3 regions of the Methylobacterium sp. 285MFTsu5.1 genome follow, and region 1 is predicted to be linked to each of the others. Evidence: predicted binding sites of a transcription regulator. Region 1 holds the regulator's gene; each other region holds the start of a gene.
What was found. The regulator PhoB, encoded in region 1, activates phosphate uptake and scavenging genes when phosphate is short. The targets are predictions, from matches to a motif close to TGTCATNNANCTGTCAT.
Positions count from the first base shown of each region.

Region 2: the regulator PhoB is predicted to act here: its motif matches at 6,768-6,784, upstream of H288_RS0117850 (Orn/Lys/Arg decarboxylase N-terminal domain-containing protein).
Region 3: the regulator PhoB is predicted to act here: its motif matches at 2,542-2,558, upstream of phnC (phosphonate ABC transporter ATP-binding protein).

Region 1 is NZ_KB911282.1:58,218-68,458, forward strand. Features, by position in the region: gene pstS (phosphate ABC transporter substrate-binding protein PstS) at 1-588, shown strand, start outside; gene pstC (phosphate ABC transporter permease subunit PstC) at 674-1,651, shown strand; gene pstA (phosphate ABC transporter permease PstA) at 1,664-2,554, shown strand; gene pstB (phosphate ABC transporter ATP-binding protein PstB) at 2,577-3,392, shown strand; gene phoU (phosphate signaling complex protein PhoU) at 3,502-4,221, shown strand; gene phoB (phosphate regulon transcriptional regulator PhoB) at 4,344-5,039, shown strand; gene H288_RS0118900 (protein-disulfide reductase DsbD domain-containing protein) at 5,219-7,375, opposite strand; gene H288_RS0118905 (aminopeptidase P family protein) at 7,513-9,351, opposite strand; gene H288_RS0118910 (hypothetical protein) at 9,490-9,735, shown strand; gene H288_RS0118915 (Rmf/CrpP family protein) at 9,736-9,924, opposite strand; gene H288_RS0118920 (50S ribosomal protein L11 methyltransferase) at 9,975-10,241, opposite strand, start outside.
Region 2 is NZ_KB911281.1:4,993-15,233, reverse strand. Features, by position in the region: gene H288_RS0117885 (hypothetical protein) at 1-208, shown strand, start outside; gene H288_RS0117880 (hypothetical protein) at 223-585, opposite strand; gene H288_RS0117875 (LysR family transcriptional regulator) at 762-1,718, opposite strand; gene H288_RS0117870 (YceI family protein) at 1,820-2,440, shown strand; gene H288_RS0117865 (cytochrome b) at 2,457-3,062, shown strand; gene H288_RS0117860 (YceI family protein) at 3,059-3,631, shown strand; gene H288_RS0117855 (GNAT family N-acetyltransferase) at 3,796-4,374, opposite strand; gene H288_RS0117850 (Orn/Lys/Arg decarboxylase N-terminal domain-containing protein) at 4,374-6,719, opposite strand; gene H288_RS0117845 (hydroxyacid dehydrogenase) at 7,018-7,998, opposite strand; gene H288_RS0117840 (TonB-dependent receptor) at 8,578-10,241, shown strand, end outside.
Region 3 is NZ_KB911280.1:11,328-21,568, forward strand. Features, by position in the region: gene phnE (phosphonate ABC transporter, permease protein PhnE) at 1-585, opposite strand, end outside; gene phnD (phosphonate ABC transporter substrate-binding protein) at 602-1,531, opposite strand; gene phnC (phosphonate ABC transporter ATP-binding protein) at 1,650-2,498, opposite strand; gene H288_RS0116950 (acetyltransferase) at 2,613-3,233, opposite strand; gene H288_RS0116955 (DUF1045 domain-containing protein) at 3,226-3,912, opposite strand; gene H288_RS0116960 (ceramide glucosyltransferase) at 3,937-5,085, opposite strand; gene H288_RS0116965 (inorganic phosphate transporter) at 5,283-6,911, shown strand; gene H288_RS0116970 (hypothetical protein) at 7,001-7,252, opposite strand; gene H288_RS0116975 (MucR family transcriptional regulator) at 7,256-7,663, opposite strand; gene H288_RS0116985 (MFS transporter) at 8,141-9,469, opposite strand; gene H288_RS0116990 (hydroxymethylglutaryl-CoA lyase) at 9,809-10,241, opposite strand, start outside.

The DNA.
Region 1 (10,241 bases):
ATCACCCCGGTCTACCGCTCCGACGCGTCGGGCACGACCAACATCTTCACCACCTACCTGTCCCAGGTCTCCGAGCCCTGGAAGAAGGAGTACGGCGCGGCCACGACGATCTCCTGGCCGGTCGGTCAGGGCGGCAAGGGCAACGAGGGCGTGACCGCCACCGTCAAGCAGGTTCCGAACGCCATCGGCTACGTCGAGTCGGCCTACGCCAAGCAGAACAAGCTCTCCTACGCCCTGCTGCAGAACAAGGCCGGCCAGTACCCGCAGCCCGACGACAAGGCGTTCCAGGCCGCGGCGGCGAGCGCCGACTGGAAGGCGACCCCGGGCTTCGGCATCTCGCTGACCAATCAGCCGGGCGAGGCGGCGTGGCCGATCACGGCGGCGACCTTCATCTTGGTCCACAAGGACGCCGCCGATCCGGCCAAGTCCGCCGCCGTGCTCAAGTTCTTCGACTGGGCCTACAAGAACGGCGACACGCTCGCCACCGACCTCGACTACGTCCCGCTGCCGGACAACGTCGTCGAACTGATCCACCAGGAGTGGAAGGACGTGAAGGGCAAGGACGGCAAGCCTGTCCTCAACATGTGAGCGTGGCGGGGAGGGGGTGAGAACCTCCTCCCTCGCTTCCGGGAACGCACCGCGCTACCACGCCCCCCTTCGCAGAGAACCGCGGATGCCCGCTTTGACCGAATCGATCGCCCTCGGCCGAACCCGTTCCGCGACCGCGCGGAAGGCGCCGAGCCGGAGCCTCGACACGCTGTTCCGGACCTGCTCGTACGGCGCGGCCCTGCTGGTGCTGCTCGTGCTCGCCGGCATCCTCGGCTCGATCCTGTACGGCGGCTGGCCCGCCTTCCGCGAGTTCGGCTTCGGCTTCCTGACCTCCAGCGCCTGGAACGTCGGGACCGAGCAGTACGGCGCCCTGGTCGCGGTGATCGGGACTGTCGCCTCCGCCTTCCTGGCCCTGCTGATCGGCGTGCCCGTCTCGCTGGGCATCGCGGTCTACCTCACCCAGCTCTGTCCGGGCTGGGCCCGCAAGCCGGTCGCCATGACGATCGAGCTGCTCGCGGCCGTGCCGAGCATCATCTACGGCATGTGGGGCCTGTTCGTGTTCGCGCCGCTCCTGGCGCGCTACGTCCAGATCCCGGTCTCGAACCTCGTGGAGGGCATGCCGATCGTCGGCACGCTGTTCTACGCCCGGGTGCCGTCGGGCGTCGGCGTCTTCACCGCCGGGATCATCCTGGCGATCATGATCGTGCCGTTCATCGCCTCGATCGCCCGCGACATGCTCGACCAGATCCCGACCGTGCTGCGCGAGAGCGCCTACGGGATCGGCTGCACCACCTGGGAGGTCGTGCGCCACGTGCTGGTGCCGCAGGCGGCCGTCTCGATCATCGGCGCGATCATGCTCGGCCTCGGCCGGGCGCTCGGCGAGACGATGGCGGTGACCTTCGTGGTCGGCAACGCCAACCGGCTCTCGGCCTCGATCTTCGACCCCAGCTCGACCATCGCGTCGCGCATCGCCAACGAGTTCAACGAGGCGGACGGCCTCCAGCTGAACGCGCTGATGGCTCTGGGCTGCATCCTGTTCGTGATCACCTTCGTGGTGCTCATCATCGCCCGGCTGCTGACGCGCCGCGTCCAGGCCGCCTGAGGAGCACGCGCGATGGTTTCCTCCAGCACGATCGCCGCCACCGCCCAGCGCCGCCCCGGCCGGGTCCGCCAGGGGCGCCGCGTCGCCGACCGGACCCTGCGCGTCGCCTGCACCGGCGCCACCGTGGTGGGTGCCCTGGTCCTCGGCTCGATCCTGGTGATGCTGATCGTCCAGGGCGTGCGCGGCTTCACGCCGACCCTGTTCACCAACCCGACCCCGGGCCCGGGCTCGGAGGGCGGCGGCATCGCCAACGCCATCCTGGGCAGCCTCGTTCTGACCGGGATCGGCATCCTGATCGCGACGCCGGTCGGCGTCATGGCCGGGACCTTCCTGGCCGAGTACGGGCGCGGCTCGAAGCTGGCCGCCCTGATCCGCTTCCTCAACGACGTCCTGCTCTCGGCGCCGTCGATCCTGATCGGCCTGTTCGTCTACACGCTGATGGTGCGGCCGATGGGCACCTACTCGGGCTGGGCCGGCGGCGTGGCGCTGGCGATCATCGCCGTGCCGGTGATCGTGCGCACCACCGAGGACATGCTGCGCCTCGTGCCCGGCACCCTGCGGGAGGCCGGCGCGGCGCTCGGCGCGCCGCCCTCGACGGTGATCATGAGCGTGACCTGGCGGGCGGCCTCGGCCGGAATCGTCACCGGCATCATCCTGGCTCTCGCCCGCATCGCCGGCGAGACCGCGCCGCTGCTGTTCACCGCGCTCAACAACAATTCCTGGTTCTCGGCCAACCTGATGGGCGGCGTCGCGAACCTGCCGGTGATGATCTACCAGTTCGCCCTCTCGCCCTACCCGAACTGGCAGGGCCTGGCCTGGGCGGGCGCGCTCCTGATCACCACCACCATCCTGGCGCTGTCGATCATCGCGCGCCTCGTGATCAAGCCGCAGGCCTCGCGCTGAGCCCCCTTTCGAGGACACGACGATGAACGCCGCCTCCGCGATCCCCACGGTCGAGCTGAACCGCAACCGCGCCGAAGAGGGCGGCCCCGTGCGGATCGCCGTCAAGGACCTGAACTTCTACTACGGCAGCTTCCACGGGCTGAAGGACGTCAACCTCAACTTCCACGACCGGCAGGTGACGGCGCTGATCGGCCCCTCCGGCTGCGGCAAGTCCACCCTGCTGCGCTGCTTCAACCGGATCTACAGCCTCTACCCGGAGCAGCGCGCGGAGGGCGAGATCCTGCTCGACGGCGAGAACATCCTCAGCCCCTCCGTCGACCTGAACGAGCTGCGCTCGCGCATCGGCATGGTGTTCCAGAAGCCGACGCCGTTCCCGATGTCGATCTACGACAACGTGGCCTTCGGCCTGCGCCTCTACGAGAAGCTGCCGAAATCCGAGCTCGACGGCCGGATCGAGGAATCCCTGCGCAAGGCCGCCCTCTGGGACGAGGTGAAGGACAAGCTCCGGCAGCCCGGGACCGGCCTGTCGGGCGGCCAGCAGCAGCGCCTGTGCATCGCCCGGACGGTGGCGCAGAAGCCGGAGGTGATCCTGTTCGACGAGCCGACCTCGGCGCTCGACCCGATCTCCACCGGCCGCATCGAGGAGCTGATCGAGCAGCTGCGCGACGAGTTCACCATCGTGATCGTCACCCACAACATGCAGCAGGCGGCGCGCATCTCGCAGTTCACCGCCTTCATGTATCTGGGGCAGCTCGTCGAGTTCGGTCCGACCAACCGGATGTTCATGAACCCGACGGAACGCCGCACGCAGGACTACATCACCGGCCGCTTCGGCTAGTCTGCCGGGCCGCTCCGGTCCCGGGACCGCCGCTCGCGTCTCCGGCGCGCCGGCGGGTCCCGCAAGCCTCCCGGAGGGCCGTCCCCGGGACCCCATCGAAGGATCCGCCATGCCCGGCCATATCGTCACCTCCTACGACACCGACCTGGAGAACCTGCGTCGCTCGATCTCGGAGATGGGCGGCGTCGCCGAGAAGATGACCGCGGAGGCGACCGACGCCCTCGTGCGCCGGGACGACACGCTCGCCCAGGCGGTGATCCTCGCCGACAAGCGCCTCGACGCGCTGCAGCGGGACATCGAGGAGCGCGCCGTGCTGCTGATCGCCCGGCGCCAGCCCCTGGCGATCGACCTGCGCGAGACCATCTCGGCGATCCGCGTCTCCGGCGATCTGGAGCGGATCGGCGACCTCGCCAAGAACGTCGCCAAGCGCGTGGTGGCGATCTCCGACCAGGCGCCGGCCCAGAAGATCGTGCTCGGCGTGCGCCACATGAGCGACCTCGCCGAGGGTCAGCTCAAGGACGTGCTCGACGCCTACGGGAGCCGCGACGTCCAGGCGGCCCACGACGTCTGGGAGCGCGACGGCGAGATCGACGCCCTGTACAATTCCCTGTTCCGCGAGCTCCTGACCTACATGATGGAGGATCCGCGCAACATCTCGTTCTGCACGCATCTCCTGTTCTGCGCGAAGAACGTCGAGCGCATCGGCGACCACACCACCAACATCGCCGAGACGATCCACTACCTCGCCACGGGCGAGACGCTGGCGGGTGACCGGCCGAAGAACGACGCGTCGAACTACGCGACCGTGGACGGCGTGCAGGCGCCGTGAGGCGCCGACCCCGGCGCCTTCCTGTGGGCGCGGCCGGGGTCACTCTCCGTGCGGGTTGAGGCGGGGCGGCGCCTCCTGCACCATCCGGGGACCGCCCGCAGAACGAGTCTTCGAACGTGAGCATGCAAGTCCTGATCGTCGAGGACGAGGAGGCCCTGAGCACGCTGCTCCGCTACAACCTGGAGGCCGAGGGCTTCCTGGTGGATTCGGCGGCGCGCGGCGACGACGCCGAGCTGCTCCTGGCGGAGCGGATCCCGGACCTCGTCCTGCTCGACTGGATGCTGCCCGGCCTCTCGGGGATCGAGCTGTGCCGCCGGATCCGGGCGCGCCGGGAGACCGAGCGCCTGCCGGTGATTATGCTCACCGCCCGGGGCGAGGAGGGCGACCGCGTCCGCGGTCTCGGCACGGGCGCCGACGACTACATCGTCAAGCCGTTCTCGGTCCCGGAGCTGCTCGCCCGGATCCGCGCGCTCCTGCGCCGGGCCAAGCCCGCCCACGTCTCGGACCGGCTAGCGGCCGGCGACCTGGAACTCGACCGCATCGGCCACCGCGTCCGCCGCGGCGGCGAGGAGCTGCATCTGGGCCCCACGGAGTTCCGGCTCCTGGAATTCCTGATGCTGGCGCCGGGCCGGGTCTTCTCCCGCGAGCAGCTCCTCGACGGGGTGTGGGGCCACGACGTCTACATCGACGAGCGTACCGTCGACGTCCATGTCGGGCGGCTGCGCAAGGCGCTGAACGGCCCGCGCCAGACCGACCCGATCCGTACGGTCCGGGGCTCGGGCTACGCCTTCGACGAGACCTTCTCGCTGGAGGCCTGAGGCGGCCTCACTGGCCGTCCGGATAGGACTTCGCTCCGGCGCACCGTCATCGCGAGCGCAGCGAAGCGACCCAGGGCGGCGGGACGCCGATGCGCGCGGCGCTGCTGGGTTGCTTCGCTCCGCTCGCAAAGACGGTGGGACGGGCCCGCGAAGATCCGCGCGTCCCGGTCTCCAGGGATTCAGCGCGCCAGCGCCGCGCTCCGGCCCGAGGCGGCCGGCACCGCCTCCAGCGCCGCCAGGACCGTCCCCTCGGTGAGGATCTGCGGCAGCACCTGGGGCTCTCCCGTCCCGGTATAGAGCAGGTAGAGCGGGACGCCGCTGCGCCCGTGCTTCTCCAGGAGGCGGGTAATCTCGGGGTTCTGGTTGGTCCAGTCGCCCTTCATGTAGGTCACGCCGCGCTCGGCCATCGCGGCCCGCACGGCCTTGGTGTTGAGCGAGGTCGCCTCGTTGACCGCGCAGGTGATGCACCACGCGGCGGTCATGTCCACGAAGACGGGGCGGTGCGCGTCGACCAGGGCGTCGAGGCGCGCCTGCGTGAACGGCTCGATCCCGTCGGCGGCGGCCTGCGCGGCCGGCGCGGCGCGGTCCCGGGGCAGGGTGACGGCGAGGGCCCCGACGGCGATCAGCGCCAGCGCGGCGGCGGCCTGCGCGACCCGGCCGGCCCGCGGCGGGGCGGCGCGGCCGTGCTCCCAGGCCCAGGCGGCGAAGCCCACGAGGACGAGGCCGATCAGCGCCGCCAGCAGCCCGCGCGGGTCGACCTGCTGCGCCAGCACCCAGATCAGCCACGCCACGGTGGCGTAGACCGGGAAGGCCAGCACCTGCTTGAGGGTCTCCATCCAGGCGCCCGGCCGCGGCAGCGCCCGCAGGGCCGGCGGCCAGAGGGTCAGGAGCAGGAAGGGCAGGGCGAGGCCGAGGCCGAGGCTCGCGAAGACGGCGAGCGCCACGCCGGCGCTCTGGGTCAGCGCGAAGCCCACCGCCGAGCCCATGAACGGCGCCGTGCAGGGCGTCGCCACCAGGGTCGCGAGCACGCCGGTGAAGAACGAGCCGCTCAGGCCGCCGCGCCGGGTGAGGCCGTCGCCGAGGCCGGCGAGCCGGCCTCCGACATGGACCGCGCCCGAGAGGCTCAGGCCCATCGCGAACAGCAGGTAGGCGAGCCCCGCCACGATGGCGGGCGACTGGAGCTGGAACCCCCAGCCGATCGCGGCCCCGCCGCTCTTCAGGCCGATCAGCGCGGCGGCGAGCGCCAGGAAGCTCGCCAGGACGCCGGCCGTGTAGGCGAGGCCGTGGAGCCGCAGCCGAGCCGGCCCCTCGCCCGCGTGCCGCACGAGGCCGAGCACCTTGATCGACAGGACCGGGAAGACGCAGGGCATCAGATTGAGGATCAGGCCGCCGAGGAAGGCGAAGGCCGCGGCGGTCGCCAGCGTCAGCGCGTCGAAGTCGGCGGCGGCCGGCGCGGTCGCGGGCGGCGCGGTCGCGGCCGGCGCCGCGGCGGCCGGGAGGACCGGCTCGTCGCCGTACGCGAAGGCGAGCCGGCGGGTCCCGGCGGCGTCGACCGCCTCGACCGTCAGGACGCCGGGCAGCGCGGCGGGCACCGGGTCGGTCGGGCTGCTCCGGGCGAGGGTCAGGTGCAGGCCGGTCCCGTCGACGCTCATCACCTGCGCGGCGGCGTTGTCGATCGCCGTCTCGGCGTAGGGGAAGTACGCGGCGTTCCGGACCGCCTCGGGCTTGAGGCCGGCCGCGACGAAATCGAGGCGCAGGGTGTCGCCCTGGCTCGACAGGCTCAGGGGCCAGAGCGCCGGCACGGGGAGCGCGGCGCGGGCGCGCGCGAACAGCGCGGCGTTGGCCGGGTCCGGCTCGGCCTTGCCGACCGGCAGGGTCAGGGCGAGATCGGCCGAGCCGGGCACGCACTCGGTCTCGCAGACGAGGTAAGTCAGCTTGGCCTGGATCCGCACCGGGTCGGCCGGGTCGAGGCTCGGCGGCGGCGTCACCGGGACGAGGAGCGTGACCTCACCCTCGTAGCCGTAGTTCATGAGAGTCGCGATCGGGATGCGCTCCGGCGCCGGCCAGCGGATCGCGCTCGCGTTGAAGCCGGCCGGCAGAGTCCAGGTCACCTCCGGGGGCAAGCCGGAATCGCCCGGGTTGCGCCAGTAGACGTGCCAGCCGGGCTTGACCTGCATCCGCACCGCCAGCGTGAAGGGCTGCGCGCCGGCGACAGCGGCGGGCTCGGCCACGAGGCTCGCGCGCACGAGGTCCGCGGGCGTGCGGAACCCCTGTGCCGCGGCGGCCGAGAGGCTCGCGGCGACGGCCAGGATCAGGAGGGCGAGGCGGCGGATCATGCTGTCCCTTCGCGCGCGGGGCGGTCGCGGTTTCACGCGCGGCGTGTCGGGCTCGGCGCGGGCGTTTCCATGGCGTCCGGTCTTACCATGGCGTCGGGTCTTACCACGGACCGCGTTCGGGATCCCCTGCGGCCGGCTCACTCCTCGAGCGGCGCCGTCGCCCGCTCGAGCCAGTCGCGCGTCGCGGTGTCGAGCCCGGGCGCCAGGGTCTCGCGGACCCTCGCATGATAGGCGTCGATCCAGGCCCGCTCCCCGGGTTCGAGCAGGTCCGGCCGGATCAGCCGGCGGTCGTAGGGAGCGAGCGTCAGCGTCTCGAAGCCGAGCATCGGGCGCTCCCCGCCCGCGATCGCGCGGGCCTCGACCAGGACGAGGTTCTCGATCCGGATGCCGTAGGCGCCGCGGGCGTAGTAGCCCGGCTCGTTCGACAGGATCATGCCGGGCTCGAGCGCCACCGTGCCGGTCTTGGCGATCCGCTGCGGCCCCTCGTGCACCGACAGGAAGGCGCCGACGCCGTGACCGGTGCCGTGGTCGAAGTCGAGGCCCGCCTGCCAGAGCGGTGCCCGCGCGAAGGCGTCGATCTGGGCGCCGGTCGTGCCGACCGGGAACACCGCCCGGGCGATGGCGACGTGCCCCTTCAGCACCCGCGTGAACCGGTCGCGCATCTCCGGGCTCGGCGCGCCGACCGCGACCGTCCGGGTGATGTCGGTAGTGCCGTCCGGGTACTGCGCTCCCGAATCGATCAGGAACAGCTCGCCCGACTGGACCGCCCGGTCCGTGGCGCGGCTCACCCGGTAGTGGACGATCGCGCCGTTCGGTCCGGAACCCGAGATCGTGGGGAACGAGACCTCGCGCAGGTCGCCGCCGGCGGCCCGGAAATCTTCTAGGGCCTCGACGGCGGCGATCTCGGTGAGGCCGCCGGCCACGGCCGCACCGTCGAGCCAGGCGAGGAAGCGCGCGACGCTCGCCCCGTCCCGGACATGGGCGGCGCGGGCGCCCGCGATCTCGGCGGCGTTCTTGACCGCCTTCATGCCGGTTATCGGGTCCTTGCCGACATCGGCCGTGCCGCCGGCGGCCTCGATCTTCTCCTTCAGGGCGACGGCGCCGGTCGCGGCGTCGAGGCGGACGCGCACGCCCGCCAGGGATGCCAGCCCGTCGTCCAGGTCCGCTCGCGGCAGGATCTCGGCGATCGGCGCGAGCTCCGCCCGCAGGGCCGGATCGATGTTCGGAGAGACGAGGTACAGCCGGGCCCGTCCCTCGCGCGGCAGGATGGCGTAACCCAGCGCCAGGGGCGTGTGGGCGACGTCGGACCCGCGCAGGTTGAAGGCCCAGGCCAGGTTGTGCGGGTCGGAGATCACCAGGGCATCGCAGCCGCCCTCGGCGAGCGCCGCCCGGATTCGGCCGAGCTTGTCGGCGGCCCCCTCGCCGCACAGCGCGTCGGGATGGACCACCACCGGACCGGCCGGCGACCGCGGCCGACCGGCCCAGACCGCGTCGACGAGGTTCGGCACCGCCCGCACGGTCCCGCCGGCGCGGGTCACGGCCCGCTCGAGGCGCGCCAGACCGTCCGGGGTGTGCAGCCAGGGATCGTAGCCGAGCACCTGATCCCGCCGCAGGTTGGCCCCGACCCAGGCCTCCGGCGTCGATTCGGCGAGCGGCACCACCGTGACGAGGCCGGTATCGACCTGCTCGGGCGCCTGCAGGGTGTAGCGCCCGTCGACGACCAGCGCCGCGGACTCCATCAGGATCACGGCCGTGCCGGCCGAGCCGGTAAAGCCCGTGAGCCAGGCCAGCCGCTCGGCGTCGGCGGGAACGTATTCCGACTGGTGCTCGTCGGCCCGCGGCACGACGAAGCCGTCGAGCCCGGTCTCGCGCAAGGCGGCCCGCAGCGCCTCGATCCGCTCGGCACCCTTCCGGTGGCTCGGGTCGTCGAAGCTCTGGAAGCGTTGACGCTGTCGGGACGGACGGGTCTCGGTCATGCGGCGAGCCTAGCGCCCGCCGCTCCCGCGTCGCAACACCCTGTTGTCATGAGAAAGAGGTTGGTCGGAGGTCGGTTGCGGTGCTTAAAGATCGTTAGCAATCTTATCACGCCGCGGATTCTCGCTTATTACTCAGACATGCCACGCCGCGTTTACTACCGGATCAGCGACAGACCCGACGGCCGCTTCGACGCCGTCGTGACGATCGAGCCCGACACGGTCGTCCGCCGCGACGGCTTCGATTCGCTCGCCGAACTCGAAGAGTGGATCGACGGCCTGCGCACGCTGATGGCGGCGCTCGGCGCGCCGGTGTCGCAGGCGGACGCACCGGGGTCGCCGGCCGAGACCGCGGGCGCGCCGGACCGGCTGCGCACCGCGCGCTGATCAGCCGTTCGTGATCGGCAGGTCCGGCGCCCGGTCCGCGGGTGCCCCATCGTAGCCCTCGAGCCAGGCCCGGCGCGCGGGCGAGTCGGCCGGATAGGGGCAGGCATCCTTGGGCCGCCCCTGCGCCCGGGCGCGGGCGCCCTCGGCGATGGGGTCCGCGGGCGGATCGTGGAGCGACGTCTGGCTCATGGCCGGACAACACGCCGGCGCGCGGGGAGTTCGGGGCGATGCCGCGCGGGTCAGCGCCGCGGACGCTGCGCCGCACCGCCGCGCGTCAGGACCAGGGCGACCCACCCCTCGATCACGCCGCGCCGCACGAGGGAGAAGCCCTGGAGACGGTAGGCGGAGAGCACGCCCGGCACGTCGCGCTCGATCAGGCCGGACAGGACCAACACACCCTCGGTGGCGACGACCCGCGCCAGGGTCGGCGCCAGGAGCCTGAGTGGCCGGGCCAGGATGTTGGCGAAGACGAGATCGAAGTGGCGCGGCCGGTCGGCGAGGCGGTG
Region 2 (10,241 bases), on a different contig from region 1:
GACCGCGGCGCACCGCGCGAAGGGGACGGAGCGCGGCGTCCACCGGGCGGCCCGCCTCCGCCACGCCGCCCTCGTCCGCACCGCCGAATCCGACCGGCCGACCGTCACCGCCGCGGCGCCGCAGCCCGCGCCGGCGGCCGCACCGTCGCAGAAGATCGATCCCATCGGCGACATCATCCGCGGTCTAGGATTCGGCCGCGACGGCTGAGGGCTCCCGGATCCCTACTCGACGTGGAGGGTGAGCTTCATCTTCGGATGAATGCCGCACTGGATGACGAAATCGCCCGGCTCGGCCAGGGTCAATCGCGTCTCGGTGCCGGGCTCCTGAGTGCCGGCGTCGAACGAGAACCGGTCCGCCTCGATGAAGGCGTGGTGGGTCAGGCGCGCGTCGCCGTTGCGCAGGGCGATGGTGTCGCCGCGGCGCAGGTACAGGTCGGTCGGCATGTACCGGCCCGCCTTCTGCAGCACGATCCGCGTCGTGGCCGGCAGCGAGGCCCGGGCCGTCCCGAGACCGATGGTTGTCCCGATCAGCGCCAGGATCCCGGCGAACACGAGGGCGCGCAGGCACCGGCTGCGGAGGGACATGACCGAGATCCAGACGTGACGCGCTGCGGGCCGGACCCTCGGGGCCCTGGCCGTGCGGCCGAGCTTGCCGCCGCGTCGCAGCATGCGCGCAGCCTCTCAACCGGGGGCTACGATATCCGGTAAAAATTTATCAAGTTGGGCCGCTGTATAGCGCATATACAGATAAAGAAATCTATTTATCTGTATTCGCCGTCTGATCCCGCGCTGTCGCGGGGGCATCCACGCGAGGCCAGGACGGTCCGGACATGCTCGCGGAAGACCTGGACGCGGGCCGGCAGCTCGCGCCCGGCCAGGGTGACGGCGCGCAAGGTGCTGCTGCGGGTCGCCCAGGGCCCGAGCACGCGCACGATCTGCCCGGCCTCCACGGCCCGGGCGGCCACGAGGCTTGGGAGATGGCCGATCCCGGCGCCCGCGAGGGTGAGGCGGAGCGCGGTCGCGAAGTCGCTGACCCGGATCGCCGGGCTCAGCGAGAGCGGCTCCGTGCGGCCCTGCCCGTCGGAGAGGGTGAGCCCGGCCGTGCCGATCCGTTCCCGGGCGAGGATAAGGTCGTGGTCGCGCAGGCCCGCGAGGTCCGTCGGGGCCGGGCGGCGCTCCAGGTAGGCGGGGGCGGCGTAGAGGGCGAGCGCCAGGGTCGCGAGGACCATCGCGCGGTAGCCGGTCTCCTCCGCGCCGCCCAGCCGCAGGGCGAGGTCGATCCGGTTGGCCGCGAGGTCGAGGCGCGCGTCGGTGTTGAGCATCTCCACGGTGATCTGCGGGTAGGCGGCCCGGAAGCTCGCGACGATCTCGGGCATCACCTCGATCCCGAAATCGATCGAGGTCGTGATCCGCAGGTGCCCGGCCGGCACCGTGCGGGCGTCGCGGGCGGTCTCGGTCGCCTCGTCGAGGAGCGTCAGGCTCTCCTGGGCCTTGGCGTAGAAGGCGAGGCCCTCGGCGGTCGGCGAGACCGCCCGGGAGGTCCGGGCCATCAGCCGGACGCCCAGAGCCCGCTCCAGGCGGGAGATCCGACGGCTGACGCTGCCCTTGGTCTCCTGCAGCGTCGCGGCCGCGGCCGTCACCGTGCCGAGATCCACGACGGCGCAGAAGGCCCGCACGTCGTCGAGCCCGCCCCGGAAGGTTTCCGTTCTCGCAACCATGCGGTGCCGGATAGCAGGCTCAACCGGTGCCGTGAACGGGTCTACACGGCGGCTGCGGCGCAGCGAATCGCGCTCGGCCGTCTGCTCTGCAGGAGACACCCTTGAAGTCGATTCTCGCCTCCGGCCTGCTGGCCCTGCTGGTCGCCGCCCCGGTCGCCACCCCCGCGCTGGCCCAGACCCCACCGACCCGCGACCCGGCGCAGATCCAGGCCGGCACCTACGCGGTCGATCCCGGCCACACCCAGGTCGGCTGGCGCGTCTCCCACATGGGCTTCTCGAACTACGCCGGCGGCTTCTCGGACGTGTCCGGCACGCTGGAGCTGCAGCCGAAGAACCCGGCCGCCGCCAAGCTCTCGGTGAAGATCCCGGTCGCCTCGGTGACGACGACCAGCGCCAAGCTCACCGACGAACTCAAGGGCGACCAGTGGCTCGACGCCGCCAAGTTCCCCGACATGACCTTCGTGTCCACCAAGGTCGTGCCGGCCGGCAAGGACCACGCGAAGGTGACGGGCGACCTGACGCTCCACGGCGTGACCAAGCCGGTGACCCTCGACGTCACCCTGGTCGGCGCCGGCGTGAACCCGCTGAGCAAGAAGTACACGGTCGGCTTCGAGGCCACCGGCACGCTCAAGCGCTCCGAGTTCGGGGTGAAGACCTACGTGCCGCTGATCGGCGACGAACTGCACCTCACCATCGCGGGCGCCTTCGAGAAGCAGGACTGACCTGGGAGAATCCGCCATGGCGCGAGGGGTTTCCGCGCGGCGGTACTCCGCCGTGGCGATCCTGCTGCACTGGGCGAGCGCGCTGGGCGTGCTCGTCCTGATCGGCCTCGGCCTGACCATGACGCACGCGGCCCTGGCGCCGCTGCGCCAGTTCCAGCTCTACCAGTGGCACAAGTCGGTCGGGATCACCGTGTTGGCGCTGACGGCCCTGCGGGTCCTCTGGCGCCTGACCCACCGGCCGCCGCCGCACCCGGCCGGGATGCCGGCGCGGGAGCGCCGGGCGGCCGCGGCGGCCCATCACCTGCTGTACCTGCTGCTCGTCGGGCTGCCCCTGACCGGCTGGGCCGTGGTCTCGCTGTCGCCGTTCAACATCCCGACGGTGCTGTACGGGATCGTGCCCTGGCCGCACCTGCCGCTGGCGGCCATCGTCCCTGACCCGGGCTCCGCCGAGGCCGTCCTGAAGCGGGTCCACGCCCTGGGGGCGTGGTTCCTGGCGGCCCTTCTCGCCGTCCACGTGGCGGCGGCCCTGCGCCACCACCTCCTCCTCCGCGACGACGTGCTGCGCCGCATGCTGCCGGGGCGCCGGGCGTCGACTGCCCCCAATGTGGAGCCGACCCGATGAACGCGCGTCACCTCTGCCTGCTGGCGGTTCTCCAGGCCGTCACCTTGCCGGCCGCCGCCGCCGATTGGGCGGTGGATCCGGCCAGGAGCGCGATCCGGTTCTCCGGCGTGCAGGTCGGCGTCCCGTTCACCGGGCGGTTCGAGCGGTTCAAGGCCGACATCGATTTCGACCCCGCCAAGCCCGAGGCGGGGCGCGCGCTCGTGCTGGTCGACCTCGCCAGCGCGCGGACCGGGGACGTCCAGCGCGACGAGGCCCTGCCGCAGAAGGACTGGTTCGACGTCAGGGCGGCGAGCGAGGCGCGCTTCGAGGCGACCCGCTTCGTCGACAAGGGGCAGGGCGACTACGCGGCCGTCGGGACTCTGACGATCCGCGGCACGAGCCGGCCGGTGACGCTGCCGTTCCACCTGACCCTCGAGGGCGGCGCGGCGCACGCCGCGGGGCGCGTCGGCCTGGTCCGCACCGAGTTCGGCGTCGGGCAGGGTGCCTGGGCCTCGGGCCAGTGGGTGGCGCTCGACGTCGGGGTCGAGGTCGACATCGTCGCGACGGCGCGGCCGGCCTCCGGCCACTGAGGTTGGCTCGGGTCGGATCCTTCGGACGTCACGCACTCCGTCATCGCGAGCGCAGCGAAGCGACCCAGGGCAGCGCGCCCTCCATGAGTGTGGCGCGACTGGATCGCTTCGCTGCGCTCGCGATGACGGCGGCCGGGCGTCGGAGGCCGCCCGGTCCCGGCCCGCTACCCCGGCCGGTCCTCCGACCCGGTGCCCAGCGCCCGCTGGACCATGACGCTGTCCGACCAGTGGCCGTACTTGAAGCCCACCGCCCGCAGGTAGCCGACCCGCTCGAACCCGCAGGCCTCGTGAAGCCGCAGGGAGGCCGCGTTCTCGGCGTCGATGTAGCCGATCATCTGGCGGTAGCCGCCCGCCGCGCAGGCCTCGATCAGGGCCGGCAGCAGCCGCCGGCCGATCCCCGCGTGCAGGTGGTCGGGATGCACGTAGATCGAGTGCTTGAGGGTGTAGCGGTAGGCCGGCCGCTTCCGGAACGGCACCGCGTAGGCGTAGCCCGCCACCGCGCCGTCCCGGTCGGCCACGAGGTGCGGCAGGCGCTTCTTGCGCATGGTCTTGCGCCGCCGCTTCAGGTCGTCGGGGAGCAGCCGGTCCTCCTCGGCGACGCTGACATCGGTCACGCCCTTGCCGATATGGTGCTCGTAGATCGCCACCATCGCCTCGACATCGGCGTCCGAGGAGGCGCGGATGACGATGTCGGGGCAGGACCGGGCCGGGAGCAGGCCGGGCGTCTCGGCCTCGATCTCCATCAGGCGCCCTCCCGCGCCACGTAGGTGTGGAAGCGGATCCGCCCGTCCGGGTCGACCTCGCGGTAGACGCCCTGGATCTCGGCCTCGAAGCCCGGGAACAGGTTGGCGGACGCCTCGAACATCTTGAAATAGTCGAGCATGGGCTTGGCCCGGTCGTCCAGGCGCTCACCGGGCAGCACCGTGCCGATGCCCGGGGGGTAGACCAGCATCAGCGTGGTGGCGATCCGCCCCTCGGCCTCGGCGATCGGCACGTAGTCGACCTTGTTGCGCGTCAGCAGCTGGGCGGCCCGCTTGGGCGGCAGCACCATCTCGGGCAGGTGCTCGGGAGCGAACTGCCGCCGCTGCAGCGTCGAGGTGCCGGCCTCCCGGTGGAAGGCGTGGAACTCGCCGCAGAGGTCGCGCAGGCGCACGCCCCGGTAGCGGTTCGGCCGGCGGTTGACGAATTCCGGCATGGCCTCCTCCAGCGGGACGTTGTCGTCGTGGAGCCGCTTGAAGGCGACGAGGCCCGAGATCAGCGTGCCGGCCTTGGAGGATTCCACCCCCGGGGTCAGCAGGAAGAGCAGCGAGTTCAGGTCGTTCTTCTCGGCGACGATCCGGTTCTCACGCAGGTATTGCGCCACGATCGGCGCCGGCACGCCGTGCTGGGCGTAGGCCCCCGTGTGCCGGTCGAAGCCGGGGGTCAGCACGGTGAGCTTGTTCGGGTCGGTGATGGCGTAGCCCGGCGCCACATGGGTGAAGCCGTGCCAGCGCGCGCCCGGCTTCAGCTCCCAGTGGCGCGGCGTCGCGGCGAGCTCGTCCGTCGGCACGCTCTCCCACGGCACCTCCGCGCCGTCGACGTTCACCGTCACGTCCGGCACGAACGGGTCGAAGAACCAGCGCCGCGCGGGATCGCGCTCGTTCTCCTCGAACTCGCGCCGGATCGCCCGGACCTTCTTGCGCCACTCGATCCCGAGCCGGATCGTGTCGTCCCACAGGATCATGCCCGAGCGCCCCTTCATCATCTGGGCGCCGACGTCGAGGGAGGCGAAGAGCGGGTAGAAGGGCGAGGTCGAGGCGTGGACCAGGAAGCTCTCGTTGAGCCGCTTGTGCTCGACCCGCCGGGTCTGGCCGCGGATATGGCCGTCGCGGGTGTGGATCTGCGAGGCCTGGCTGAAGCTCGCGAGCTGCTTGTGGGTCGATTGCGTGGCGACGATGCCGGGCGAGGTCTCGTCGAGCCCGGTCAGCCCCATGGCGAAGCGCCTTGCGTAGAGCGGGTGGAACTTCATGAAGCCCGCCCAGGCCTCGTCGAACAGGATGTAGTCGCAGAGGTGGCCGATCTTCTCCAGGATCTCCTGGGCGTCGTAGATCGTGCCGTCGTAGGTGCACTGCTCGATCACCGCGACGCGGAACGGCCGCTCCTGGCGCCACGCCTCCGGGTCGGTCACCAGCGGGTTGCGGCGGATCTTCTCCCGGATCCGGGTCTCGTCCAGGGCCTCGTGGAAGATCGGCCCGATCAGCCCGTAGGCGTTGCGGTCGGTCTCCAGGAAGATCGGGATGCCGCCGCCGAGGAACAGGGCGCCGTGGTGGGCCGCCTTGTGGTTGTTGCGGTCGAACAGGACGAGGTCGTCCTCGGCCACCAGGGAGGACAGGACGATCTTGTTGGAGGCGGAGGTGCCGTTGAGGACGAAGTAGGTCTTCTCCGCCCCGAAGATCTTGGCGGCCTCCTTCTGGGCCTTCAGCGCCGGACCCTCGTGGGTCAGGAGGTCGCCGAGGTCGAGGACCGAGTTGTCGAGGTCGTCGCGGAAGATCGCCTCGCCGAGGTGCTCCACGAAGATCCGGCCGATCGGCGACCGGTTGTAGAAGATGCCGCCGTTGTGGCCCGGGCAGGTCCAGAGCTGGTTGCCCTTCTCGGCGTAGTCGACGAGCGCGCCGAAGAACGGGGTCTTGAGGGTCTCGGCGTACTGCGTGACCCGGCTGACGAGGCCGCGGGCGATGAATTCCGGCGTCTCCTCGGCGAGGAAGATGTAGCCGTCGATGAAGTCGAGGAGCTCGACCGGGATATCCTCCAGCCGCTTGCGGCGGACCATGATGACGATCGGCATCTCCAGGCCGCGCCGGCGCATCATGTCGATGAGGGCGGCGGCCTTGCCGTCGAGGCCGCGCTTGCCCCAGTCGACCACGAGGCAGCCGACCGCCGCGTCGGTCTGGACCGCGATGGCCGCGTCCTCCACCCGTCGGGCGCGCACCACCTCGAAGCCGCGCTGCTCCACGGCCGCCACGATCTGGTTGACGCGCGCGCCCTCGAGATCGTCCGGGTCGAAGGCCGGGGCGCACATCAGGACCGTGAAGCGACGGTGGAAGTCCATGGAGCCCTCTCTGGCCTCGGATGCAGCGGGTGGCTTTCCGGCCCGTCTGCGACGATTGCATGACACGGCGCGCGGCGGGCGGTCGCGGTCCGGACGAAACACCGTGAACCGGGCCGGCCACGACCGCCGCGCCGTCAGGATCGGCCGCGGGTCCCCTCTCCCGTGCGGGAGAGGGACAGGCTGAGGGGTGAGACCTCACCGGATGAGGCTCCCCCTCGAATCGCGTCGATCGGGTGCTTGATCCCGAAGCCTCTCGTCCCTCACCCCAACCCTCTCCCGCACGGGAGAGGGGGGACCATCACACCCCGCGGCGCCGCTCCCAGACGGCCGGGTTGACCAGCCCGCCCGGCCGCCGGCCGGCGAGGGCGTCGACCACGCGGGCCGCGGCGGTCTCGGCGGTGCGGATCAGGGCCGCCCCGGTGGAGCCGCCGACATGGGGCGTCAGGATCGCCCGGGGCTGGCGGGCCAGCGGGTGGTCGACCGGCAGCGGTTCCTGGGCGAAGACGTCGAGCCCGGCGCCCGCGATCGTGCCCGCCGCCAGCGCCTCCACCAGGGCCGCCTCGTCGATCAGGCCGCCGCGGCTGGTGTTGATCAGGAAGGCCTCCCGCTTCATCCGGGCGAGCTGGTCCCGGCCGATCAGGCCGCGGGTGCCCGGGGTCAGCGGCACGTGCAGGGAGACGATGTCGGACTCCGCCAGGAGCGCGTCGACCGAGGCGGCCCGCAGGGCGCCGGCATTGGCGAAGTCCGCGTCCGGGCGGCTCGGGCCGTAGGCCAGCACCCGCAGGCCCAGGGTGGCGCCGAGCCGGGCGGTCGCCTGCCCGATCGCCCCGAAGCCGACGAGGCCCAGTGTCAGGCCGGCGAGCTCGATCAGCCGGGCGGTGAACTTGAAGCTGTCGTCGCCGGCCCGGACCGAGCGGTCGGCCTCCGGCAGGGCCTTGGCCAGGGCGAAGATCAGCGCCAGCGTCTGCTCGGCCACCGAGACGGCGTTGGCGCCGGGCGTGTTCACCACCACGATCCCGGCCCCGGTCGCCTCGGCCGTGGCGACGTGGTCGGTGCCGGTGCCGTGCACCCCGATCACCCGCAGGGCCGGCGCCGCCGCGATGGCGCGGGCCGGGAAGCCGGTGTTGCGGGTGATGACGGCGACGCAGTCGGCGACCTCGCGCGCCAGCGTCTCGGGATCGGTCCCGCTCGCCGGGCGCGGCTCCAGGCCGGCCGCGCGCAACCGGTCGAGGCCCGCCGCGTGGATCGGCTGGACGATGAGGCACGGACCGGTGATCACGGGAGAAGACCTCTGCACAAGAGGAGGGGTGACAAGCACGTTTCGCGCCGGGCCCGTCTAGGCGGGGTGGGCAACCCTGGCAACCGGGCGCCCCGATCGCGGCGCCGCGGCCGCCGGTCGGCGCTCCCGCGGGCCCGTCGGGATCCGGTGGTCGCGCGGTCGAACGCCCCGGCGGCCCGACCGGCCGCGCACGATCCACGGGAAATCGCGGCCGGGTCCGACCTCGGCGGCCTCGTCCGGACCGATGATCCCGGCCGTGCGCCTCGGCCGAGCTGTGGCCCGGCCCTCCGTGAAATCGTCGCCCCGATCGCGCGAAGATGGTCGCGTCATTGATAAACACGACGTCCTGAAATACATCTATGTATATACGAAAATAAATATCGACAATGTTCGATCAGCGATGCGATCGCACTGTAGAATTGTAATTACTCCAAATGTATTTTTGACACATGTAGAGATATTTGCTGCCTTGCTCCGTGATTCGGAGCCATCGTCACGACAATGCAGTCCCACGACTTTTCAGTACCTGTTTCCGCAAGGAACCGGCGCCGGCGGCGCGCGGCCCGGCCGGTTCTCCCGATGGCTGTCCTGCTGGGCTTCGTCGGTTCCGGGCCGCACGCCGCCCGCGCCGAGGAGGCCGGGGCCGGCCGGGACGTCCAGCTCGACGAGCTGTCGGTCGCGAGCGCGGCCGCGCCGCGCGGCCCGGTCCCGGCCTATGCCGGCGGTCAGGTGGCGCAGGGCGGGCGCCTCGGCCTCCTCGGCGATACCGAGACCCAGAAGGCGCCCTTCAGCATCGCCAGCTACACCGACACGCTCATCCGAGACCGGCAGGCGCGGACGGTGTCCGAGACCCTGGTCCTCGACCCGTCGGTGCGCGCCACCCAGACCACGGGGGCGCCGTTCGACTCCTTCTCCATCCGGGGCTTCCCGTCCAACGAGAACACCAGCGGCGAGGTCGCCTTCGACGGGCTCTACGGCGTCGCCCCGAGCTTCCGCATCTTCACCGACTACGTGGAGCGCATCGAGGTTCTGAAGGGGCCGTCCGCCGCCCTCACGGGGGTGTCGCCGAACGGCGCGGTCGGCGGCGTGGTCAACATCGTCCCCAAGCGCGCCGGCGCGGACCTGACCCGCGTCACCCTGGATTACGGCTCGTCCGCCTGGGGCGGCAGCCAGGTCGACGTCGCCCGCCGCTGGGGGCCTGGGCGGGAATGGGGCGCCCGCGTCGTCGGCAGCCTGCACGGCGGTGCCACGCCCTTCGACCGCCAGACCGAGACGACCGGCGTCGGGGCCCTGGCCCTCGACTACCAGGGTGACCGGTTCCGCGCGTGGCTCTACCTGCTGGCGCAGACCGACCGCTTCAACGCGCCGCTGCGCCCGTTCCTCCTGCGGGCCGGCGTGCCCGTACCGCGGGCGCCCGACGGCCGCCTGAACCTGACCCAGCCCTGGGAATACTCGGACGTCGACGATCGCGGCGGTCTGCTGCGCACCGAGTACGACCTGACCGATCAAGTCACGCTGTTCGCGGATGTCGGCGGCGGGCAGACAGGCGTGGAGCGCTACTTCCAGTCGGCGCCGACGATCCTCAATGGCCGCGGCGACACGACCAGCACGCCGCAATTCTACGCGCTGGGCGTCGACCGGCTCACCTACGACGGTGGCGTCCGGGCCCGGTTCGAGACCGGCTTCATCTGGCACGCCCTGACCGTGCAGGGCTCCGTGTACGACGAGGCGACGGCACGGCGGTTCTCGCCCGGCCGGGGCGCCTACCTGTCGAACCTCTACGCGCCGACCCTCGTCCCGTACATCGCGCCGATCTACGGCGTCGGCCGGCCCCGCCTGTCCGACAGCACCCTGTCGGGGATCGCGGTGGCCGACACGCTGTCGGCCCTCGACGAGCGCGTCCTGCTGACGCTGGGCGTGCGCCGCCAGCGCGTGGAGGCGCACAACTACGTGTCGAATGTCGGCACGCTCACCTCGTCCTACGACAAGAGCGCCACGACCCCGATGGTCGGCCTCGTGGTGCGGCCCTGGGACTCGGTCTCGCTCTACGGCAACTATATCGAGGGCCTGAGCCGCGGCGACGTGGCCCCGGCGGTGGCGACCAATTCCGGCACGATCCTGGAGCCCTACGTGGCCAGACAGGTCGAGGCGGGCGTGAAGCTCGATCTCGGCCGGTTCGGCGCCACGCTCGGCGCCTTCCGGATCACGAAGCCCGCGGGCGAGCTCGGCCCGCAGGGGCGCTT
Region 3 (10,241 bases), on a different contig from region 1:
GCCCTCGACGGGCCGCATGTCGATGTTCTCGACCACCTCGGAGAACAGCTTGCCCAGCGCGCCCGTGGTGTGGATCGCGATGGCGAGCACGCCCACCATCGGGCCGAGGCCGAAGGCGATGACGAAGATCAGCGCGAACACGACCTCGGGGACGGTGCGGCACAGTTCCAAGAGGCGCTTGGCGCCGACGCGCAGCACGCGCGACCGCACGAGGTTGGCGGCGGCCACGAAGCTGAGGGCGAAGCCCGCCAGCCCCCCGAGCAGCGTCCCGAGATAGGCCATGAGCAGGGTCTCGCCCAGCAGGCCCAGCCATTTGGGCAGGCCCCAGTACCAGGCGCGGACGTCCTCCAGCGGGTGCTCGAGGCTGATCGGCGGCAGGATCTGCTGGATGTAGGCGGTGAACTTGCCGATGTTCTCGGCGAAGACCAGCGGCCGCACCTCGGCGATCAGGCCCGCGACCACGGCGAGCGCCGCCACCAGGGCGAAGCCCGCCAGCGTGCGGCGGCGGGCCTCGCCGGTCGCCGCTGCGTAGAGGCCGGAGAGGGCGGCTGCCCGCTCCGGCGACAGGGGTGTCAGGCCGCGCAAGGCGGGCGGCTCCGGATCAGGACTTCCGGCGCTGCTCGTCGTTGAACCGCAGCATGTCGATGATCGGCTGGTAATCCTTGAGGGTCACCGGCGTGAGATCCTGGTCCTTGCCGTCGGAGAGCCGGTCGAACGCGGCCTTGTCGGCCTTCGGCAGGGCCACGAAGGCGTCGCGGATCTTGGCCTTCAGGTCGTCCGGCAGGCTCGCCAGCACGGCGAAGGGCCCCTCCGGCAGGAAGTCGGACTTGAACACGACCCGGAAGTCCGACTGCTGCATCGGCGTGCCGTCGGGCTTCTTGAGCATGCCCTTGGCGGCCATGCGGGTGACCATCGTGTCGGTCTCGGAGTTCCACAGGTTGGCGGCGGCGTCGGCCGTGCCCTGGGTGAGCGCCAGGACGGCGTTCTCGTGGCTGCCCGCGTAGAAGGTCTTGCCGAAGAACTTCTCGACGTCGTAGCCGGCCCGCTTCAGGAAGAAGCGCGGCGCCTGGTTGCCGGAGGTGGAGTTCGGATCGACCAGCGCGAGGTTCTTGCCCTTGAGATCCTCGACGGTCTTGTAGGGGCTGGAGGCCAGCACGTAGACCACCGAATAGTAGCCCGAGGCGCCGGTCTCGTGCTTCTGGTTGACGATCGGCTCGATCTTGACGCCGGTCATCACGGCCCGCGCGAACGAGGCCGGCCCGTACCACGCGATCTGGATGTTGCCGGCGCGCTGGCCCTCGATCACGGCGGCGTAGTCGCTCGCCACCCGCAGCTTGACCGGCACGCCGAGCGTCTTGGTCAGGTAGGCGGTGAGCGGCGCCCAGCGGTCGGCGGTGCCCGAGGCGTTCTCGGCCGGGATCACGCCCAGCGTCAGCTCCGGATACTGGGCCTTCCAGTCCTGGGCGGCGGCCGGCAGGCCGAGGAGGGCGAGGGCCGCGGCGGCGGCGGCGAGGGTGCGTCGGGTGATCATCGGGTCGTCCTTCGTGGCGTCGGCGAGGTTCGGCCGGCCGGAGGCCGGTCGGGCGTTTCCAAGACGGTGCACTTTGGCGGTGCGCTCTGGCGGTGTTCGTTGGGGCCCGGGGCCCGGATCAGGCGCCGAGGGCGGCCTCGCGGACCGGGCGGACCGGCACGAGACCGGGCCGGCCCGGCATCGCGGCCCGCTGCTCCGCCTCGCGCTGCGCGGAATCGTCCAGCACCTCGCCGGCCTCCAGGCCGTAGAGCCGGCGCGCCACGTCCTCGGTGAGGTCGAAGGGGCCGCCCTCGAACACGACCCGCCCGGCCGCGAGGCCGACGAGGCGGTCGCAGTAGGCGCGGGCGAGGTCGAGGGAGTGCAGGTTGCACAGCACCGTGATGCCGTAGCGCCGGTTCACGTCGGCGAGCGCGTCCATCACGAGCCGCGTGTTGCGCGGGTCGAGCGAGGCGACCGGCTCGTCGGCGAGCAGGATCTCGGGTTCCTGCACGAGGGCGCGGGCGATGGCGACGCGCTGCTGCTGGCCGCCCGACAGGCCGTCGGCCCGCTGGCCGGCGAACTCGCCCATGTCGAAGCTCTCCAGGGCGGCGAGGGCCATGGCGCGGTCCTCGGCGGACCATTGCCGGAGCAGGGCGCGGTGGGTCGGCACGTGGCTGAGGCGCCCCATCAGCACGTTGGTCATGACGTCGAGCCGGCCGACGAGGTTGAATTGCTGGAAGATCATGGCGCAGCGGGTGCGCCACTCGCGCAGCGGGCGGCCGCGCAGGGTGGTGACCTCGCGGCCGTCGTGGAGGATGCGTCCCGAACTCGGATCCGCCAGCCGGTTGATGAGGCGCAGCAGCGTGGACTTGCCGGCACCGGACCGGCCGATCACCCCGACGAAGCTGCCGGGCTCGATCCGGAGCGACACGCCGTCGACGGCGCGTCGGTCGCCGTACTGGCGCGTGAGATCCTCGATAACCAGCATGCCACCATCCGCCGGGGAACGGCCGCACGTAGACGCCGGTTTGACGACGATTGGATGACGTATTCGGAACGATTATATTTGCCGGCGCAGCATCTCGGCTTTTCGATAGCCGACTTAATCTTCGTGGCGCTCCAGGAATGCTTCGATGGGCAGCCCGCGGAAATCCGGCAGCGCCCGGCGCAGGCGCTCGTGGTCCCAGTCCCACCACGCCAAGCGGGTCAGACGGTCCGCGACGGCCTCGGGGAAGCGGCGCCGGACCGGCCGGGCGGGATTGCCGACGACGATCGTGTAGGGCTCGACGTCGCGGGTGACGATGGCGCCCGCCCCCACCACCGCGCCGGTGCCGATCGTGCGCCCGGGCAGGACGACCGCGCCGTGGCCGATCCAGACATCGTGGCCGATCGCCACCGGGCTCGCCCGGCGCCGGTCGAAGTAGGCGGGCTCGTCCGCTTCCTCCGGCCAGTAGGCGCGCGCCCGGTAGGTGAAGTGCGCCTGCGACGCCCGCTCCATCGGGTGGTTGCCGGGATTGATCCGCACGCTGGCGGCGATCGAGCAGAACTTGCCGATCGCGGTGTAGATCACCTCGCCGTCCTCACCGATGTAGGAATAGTCGTCGAGGGTCGTCTCGGTGAGGCGGGTGCGGGCGCCGACCTCGGTGTAGCGGCCGAGGCGGCTGTCGACGACCCGGGCGCTCGGATCGAGCGCGGGTTCGAGGCCGAGGGGGCGGTCAACCACGGGCCTCTCCGAAGGGCAGGCGCGCCAGGAGCCGGAACGGCCCCGACCCGTCCTGGGTCAGGAGGCTGATGGCGTCGATCCGCAGGGGCTCCGGTCCCGCGGCGGCGTAGGCCTCGGACAGGCGCCGGTGCCAGAGGTCGCGCTCCGCCTCCGGCAGGGCGTCGGTCAGGGTCATGTGGAAGCGGAAGGCCTCGAACACGTAGGGATAGCCCCAGCGCTCGAGGAGCGCGCGGCCGCGCGGGTCGAGGCGCTCCGGCCGGCGCTTGGCGCGCTCGGCCTCCGTGAGCGGCGCCCGGAACGGGTCGAGGGCGGCGACGCACTCGGCGGCGAGGAGCCCGAGTTCCGGCGGGGGTGTCTCCGGCACCAGGGCGAGGAACGGCCCGAGGGCGGCGACCCGGAGCGGCCCCACCGCCACTGGCGGGTGCGCGGCCGCGAGGGCGCGGGCGGCGGCCACGAGGTCGGCCTCCCCGGTGCCGGGGGCGAGGCGCAGCGGCGCCTTGAGGGTGGCGTGGAACCCGTAGACCCGCGCGCCCGCCGTGACCGCAGCGAGATCACCGAGCCCCTCCGGGTGCGGCACCGGCAGCCCGGCGACGTTGTCGGTGCCGAGGATCGCCCGGCCGAAGGCTTCGAGGCGCGAATCCGGGGCGGGCAGCCAGTAGAGGGCGTAGCGGCGCGACACGTAGGGTCTCCGATCGCCGGGCGGTCAGGCCGTCGGCGCGTAGGTGCGCGCGTCGGCGGCCCGCCGGGGGCGCACGTCCATGGCATTGCCCCGCCACACGATGGCGCTCCGCATCCAGGCGCCGACCCAGATCGCCGGGATCAGGGCGTCGCGCGCCAGGAAGGCCGCCAGCGTGCGGGGCGAGCGGTGCCAGCCCGCGCGGGCCGCGAGCCGGTGCTCGGCGGCATAGCACAGGGCGGCGAGGCCGGCAGCGCCCGCGAGGCCCGCGAGGCTTCCGGCCCAGAGGGCGACGAGGAGCGCCGGCAGCAGGACGCCGCTGCCGATCTCGGGGGCGAAGAACAGCGGGAAGGTCACGCGGCGCAGGCGCGCCCAGCGCAGCTGCCGCGACCAGACCTCCCGGAAGCCGCGCGGGCCGAGCGGCTGCTCGAACGGGCTCGCCACGAGGTGGACCCGCTTGCCGGCGGCACGCACGAGCTTGGTGGCGGCCGCGTCCTCGGCGATCTCGGCCGCGAGCGCCTGGAGGCCGCCCTGCGCCTCCAGGAAGGGCTTGTGCCAGAGCATGCTCTTGCCCTGCGCGAAGCCCAGCCCGAAGGCCTCGGCGGCGTATTGCCAGCGCGCCTGCAGGGTGTTCAGGAAGGCGCACTCCACCTCCGCCATGAAGCTGCCCGGGCGGGCGCCGGCCGGGGTGGAGCAGACGAGCCCGGTATCGGCGCGCCACGCCGCCTGCAGCCGCTGGAGGTAGTCCGGCGGCATGGCGACGTTGGAATCGGCGAGCACCACCCAGTCGTGGGCGGCGGCGCGCCAGCCGCGCAGGCAGTTGTTGAGCTTCGGGTTCGCGCTGACGCGCTCGTCGCCGAGGATCAGGCGGGCGGGCACGTGCGGGTGGGCCTCGATCAGGCGCTCCACCATCGGGACGATCGGGTCGGCCGGGTCGGCCACGCAGAAGATCAGCTCGTAGGACGGGTAGTCGAGACGGACGCTGCGGAGGAGCATCTCCTCGCTGTAGGCCTCGACCCCGCGCAGGGGGCGGACCAGGGAGACGGGCGCGCCGTCCGGGAACCGCGACGGGCCGTGGTCCCGGCCGAGGCGCCGGGCCGCGACGGCGATGCTGCCGATCTGGACGACGGCCAGGAGCGCGCCGAGGGACAGGGCCGGCACCGTGGCGTCAATCATGCGGATCCCTCGTGCGATCGGGCGAGCGGTCCGGTCCGCTAGCGGCCGGACCGCGTCAGGCGTGTGACAGCGCCGCCCGACGCTCTCGGACACGCTCTCGGACACGCTCGCCGACGCGCGGCGTCGCGGGCCGTCACCCAACCGTCACCGCGCGGTTTTAATCCCCGCTCACCACGAAAGATTCCGCGCGAGGGTTCATGTCCGATACCGCCGTGATGCCGTCGGGGGCGGCGGGAGGCCGGAAGGCGGGCGGCCCGCGCCTCGACCACGGGATGCATCTCGGCGGGGTGGTGGCGTTCCTGCTCGTCCTCGTGGCGGGCCTGGGCTACGCGGTGCTGAGCCTCATCGCGGACATGAACGCGGTCGGGGAAGCGCCCCTGGCCTACGGCGCCTTCGCGCTGCTCGGCCTCGCCCTGCTGATCGCCCTCGCCTTCGAGTTCGTGAACGGCTTCCACGACACCGCCAACGCGGTCGCCACGGTGATCTACACGCACTCGATGCCGCCGCTCGTCGCGGTGATCTGGTCGGGCGTGTTCAACTTCCTCGGCGTGATGCTGTCCTCGGGCGCCGTGGCCTACGCGATCGTCACGCTGCTGCCGGTCGAGCTGATCCTCAACGTCGGCTCGCACGCGGGCTACGCGATGATCTTCGCGCTGCTGCTGGCGGCCATCATCTGGAACCTCGGGACCTGGGCGTTCGGGCTGCCGAACTCGTCGTCCCACGCGCTGATCGGCTCGGTGCTCGGCGTCGGCCTCGCCAACCAGCTGATGAACGGCGGCGACGGCACCGCGGGCGTCGACTGGACCCAGGCGCTCAACGTGTTCAAGGCGCTGCTGTTCTCGCCGGTCTGCGGCTTCGTGCTCGCGGCGCTGCTGCTGCTCGCCCTGAAGGTCACGGTCCGCCGCAGGGACCTCTACGAGGCGCCCGCGGGCGAGGCGCCGCCGCCCCCGTGGATCCGCGGCCTGCTGATCCTCACCTGCACGCTGGTCTCGTTCTTCCACGGCGGCAATGACGGGCAGAAGGGCATGGGCCTGATCATGCTGATCCTGATCGGCGCCGCCCCCACCGCCTACGCGCTCAACCGCACCATGGCGGACGACACGACGCCCGCCTTCGTGCAGGCCTCGACGGCGGCGAGCGCGGTGTTCTCCGCCCGCGCCCCCGGCGCCGCGGTGCCGGACGCCGCGGCCGCGCGCCGGACCGTGACGGAGGCGCTCAAGACCAAGGCGCTGAACACGCCGCCCGTCTACGCGGCGCTGGCGGCGCTCTCGAACGACATCGCCGCCAGCGTGAAGAATTACGGCGCGATCCGCACGGTGCCGGCCGCCCAGACCCAGAACCTGCGCAGCGACATGTACCTCGCCGCCGACGCGGTGCGCGTCCTGCCGGGCGCCGGGGCGGACTTCTCGGAAGCCGACAAGGCCGACCTGAAGCGCTACGCGGGCCTGCTCAACGACGGCACGCGCTACATCCCGGGCTGGGTCAAGGTCTGCGTCGCCCTGGCGCTGGGTCTCGGCACCATGGTCGGATGGAAGCGCATCGTCGTCACGGTGGGCGAGAAGATCGGCAAGACCCACCTGACCTACGCGCAGGGCGCGTCGGCCGAGATCGTCGCCGCCGGCACGATCGGGCTGGCCGAGCTCTACGGCCTGCCGGTCTCGACCACCCACATCCTGTCGTCGGGCGTCGCCGGCACGATGGCGGCCAACGGCTCGGGCCTCCAGATGTCCACGGTGCGCAACATGGCGCTCGCCTGGATCCTGACCCTGCCGGCGGCGATCACCCTCGCGGCCGCTCTCTTCTACCTCCTGCGCCACGTGTTCTGACGCGGGTCCGGCCGGACGGGCCGGAGACCGCGCTCCGCCCCCCGACGAAGTGACCCGGTCTCCGGCCTCCCGCAGCGCGCCACGGCGCTTCAGGAACTCGCCATCGCCCGCACGAAGGCCAGGCAGGTCCGGCGCGCCGCCGGACTGTCGATCGCCACGAAGGCCGAGACGAGGTCGGCCGCCTGGGTCATGGCCGCGTCGGGCCGGTCGGCATCCGGGTAGAAGCTCGCCACCGGCACGTCGAGGATGCCGGCGATGCGGCTCAGGGCGTCGCTCGTGCGCGCCGCCCCCGGTACCGGCGCGCGGTCCCGGGCCGGATCCGCGGAAGCGTCGGGCGCCATCGCTCAGGCCGCCTTGTGGCCGAGCTGGATCGCCCGGGCGATCTCCGAGCGCCGCGCGGCGTAGCCCGGGGCCACCATCGGGTAGTCGGCCGGCAGGCCGTACTTCGCCCGGTACCGCTCGGGGGTGAGGCCGTGCGCGGTGAGGTGGCGCTTCAGAGTCTGGTAGGACCGGCCGTCGATGAAGCTGATCAGGCCGTCCTGCTGGATCGAGGCATCGACCTGCGACTGGCTCAGCCCGACCCCGCCGAACTCCGACGGCGCGCAGCGGAGCACCGCGATCGCCGTGTGCACTTGGTCGATCAGCGCCGGCAGTGCCGTGACCTCGATCGCGTTGCGCGAGACGTAGGCCGCGACGATCGCGCCGACCTTCTCCAGCATGAAGGTTGAACGGTGGTCGGTGAGGTGGTCCATCTGAGACATCGCTGTTGGAGGGCGTCCCGATCCTCGTGCCCCGTCTCCGGTGGGCCCGCTCGCGCGGGCTTTGCGGGACGAAACCGAGACGACGGGCCAGCCGAGGGATTTCTACCTCAAGTTGATTTCACTCCGTTTCTTGAGGTTGCAGATAATATACAATATGAGCGGCCGGCGGTTTGTCCGGCAGCGCGAGGTTTTTTGCTCCACCGCGCAACCGGCGGCATTCCCGCCATGGTTACTGATACGTTCACTGATTTCGGCCGCTGAGATCGGCGACTGAACCGGATGTCGGCATCGGCCGATCCTGGCGGCGCGCAACCTCGGGGGCCCCCGGCGCCGATCCGGGACCGCTCGGTCGCGGCGGTCGCGCGCCTGACCGATCCCGCCCGCGCAGCGTGCGGCCACGCCCGTCTCGCCCCGCTCCGGGGCCAGCCGCGGCCCGCCGCCCCGGCCGCGCCGGGGCGGCGGGCCGTCTCACGCCGCGCGGTCGCTCCGGCGCAGGCTCGCCGGCATGGCGAAGAGCGCGAGCCCGGCGGCGACGAGGCAGAGCACCCCGATCCCGTAAAGGGCGGGCGTCGTCGAGCCGGTGAGATCCTTCACCCAGCCGACCATCACGGGGCTGACGATGCCACCGAACTGCCCGAGCGTGTTGATCAGCGCGATCCCGCCCGCCGCGCCGACGCCGGTGACGAGCTTGGCCGGCAGGGTCCAGAAGGTCGGGATCGAGGCGACGATGCCGGCCCCCAGCAGCGCCAGGGCGAACATCAGCGGCACGATGTGCTTGTCGAACAGGCCGGCGCCGAAGAAGCCGAGCGCCGCCGCGATGGCGAGGCCCGCGACGAATTTCGGCCGCTCGCCCGAGGCGTCGGACAGGCGCCCGATCACCACCATGCTGATCGCCCCGCAGATGTAGGGGATCGCCGTCAGGAAGCCCACCGAGGCCGCCTGGCCGCCGCTCGCGGTCTTGATCAGGTCCGGCCCCCAGAAGTTCAGACCGTACGAGCCGATCTGGAGCAGGAAGTAGATCAGCGCGATCATCAGGAAGCCGGGCTGCTTGATCGCCCCGATCAGCGAGTGGTCGCCGATGTCCCGGTTGTGGTGTGCGATCCGGCTCGACAGGAGCGCCTTCTCGGGCTCGGACAGCCAGCGGGCATCGGCGATCCGGTCATCGAGGCGCGTCAGCACGAGCATTCCGAGCACGAGGCAGGGCAGGCCGCCGGCCAGGAACAGCCATTGCCAGCCGGCGAGGCCGCCGACGCCGTTGAGGCCGCCGAGGATCAGGCCCGCCACCGGCGCCCCGAAGATCCCCGAGAAGGCCGAGGCCACGAACATGAACGAGGTGATGCGGCCGCGATGCGAGGCCGGGAACCAGATGGTCAGGTAATAGAGGATGCCCGGCGCGAAGCCCGCCTCCATGGCGCCGATCAGGAAGCGCAGGGCGTAGAAGTGCCACTCGCTGCGGATGAAGATCATCAGCGCGGTGGCGATGCCCCAGGAGATCATGATCCGGGCGATCCAGCGCCGCGCCCCGACCCGGTAGAGGAACAGGTTCGAGGGCACCTCGAAGATCACGTAACCGACGACGAACATGCTCGCGCCGAGCCCGTAGGCGACGTTGCTGAAGCCGAGGTCGCTCTGGAGCTGGAACTTGGCGAAGCTGATGTTGATGCGGTCGAAGAACGCGAACATGTAGCAGATCATGATCAGCGGCATGAGCCGCCACGCGACCTTGTGGACGACGCCGGTCTCCGTCACCGCGCCGGCCTCGGCGGCGGCCGGCGACCCGGACAGGGCTGCAGTCATGGTTTCCTCCGTGGTGTGTTCTTGAGGGACGTGTCGTGGGCGGTGCCGCCTTCGGGCGGGCGGCTTCCCGCGAAGTCAGGTTCGGGCGCAGCTCACGGCACACGACGGCGACGCCGCCTTCGCCGGACGAGGCGCGGGTACCCTCTCCCGTGCGGGAGAGGGACAGGGTGAGGGATCAGGTCTGTCTGGATGAGAAGCGTCCTGCCGGCGCGTCGACGGTGTGCCGCATCCGGAGAGTTCTCATCCCTCACCCCGACCCTCTCCCGAACGGGAGAGGGAGCGCGTCGCGTCCAACGCGTGGGGCCGGCCATTGTGAGCCCGCCCCTCCCCGTCTCCGGCTCAGGCCGCCCGGGCGGGGGCCGGATGCAGGTCGCAGGGCCGTCCAGCCTTGGCGACTTGGCCGGGCACGTCGTGGCCGACGAGGCGCGGCAGGTCCCGCGACAGGCCGATCAGCGCCGGGAGGTCGAGGCCTGTCGGCAGGCCCATCTCGTGGGCCATGCTGACGAGATCCTCGGTGCAGATGTTGCCGGTGGCACCGGGCGCGAACGGGCAGCCGCCCAGGCCGCCGAGCGCCGCATCGAAGCGCCGGGCGCCCGCGTCGTAGGCCGCCAGCACGTTGGCGAGGCCGAGGCCGCGCGTGTTGTGGAAGTGGAGCGTCAGGCGCCCGGGACCGACCAGGGGCAGGACCCGCGCGACGAGGCGGCTCACCTGCCGGGGATTGGCCATGCCGGTCGTGTCGGCCAGCGTCACCCCGTCGACGCCCAGCGACAGG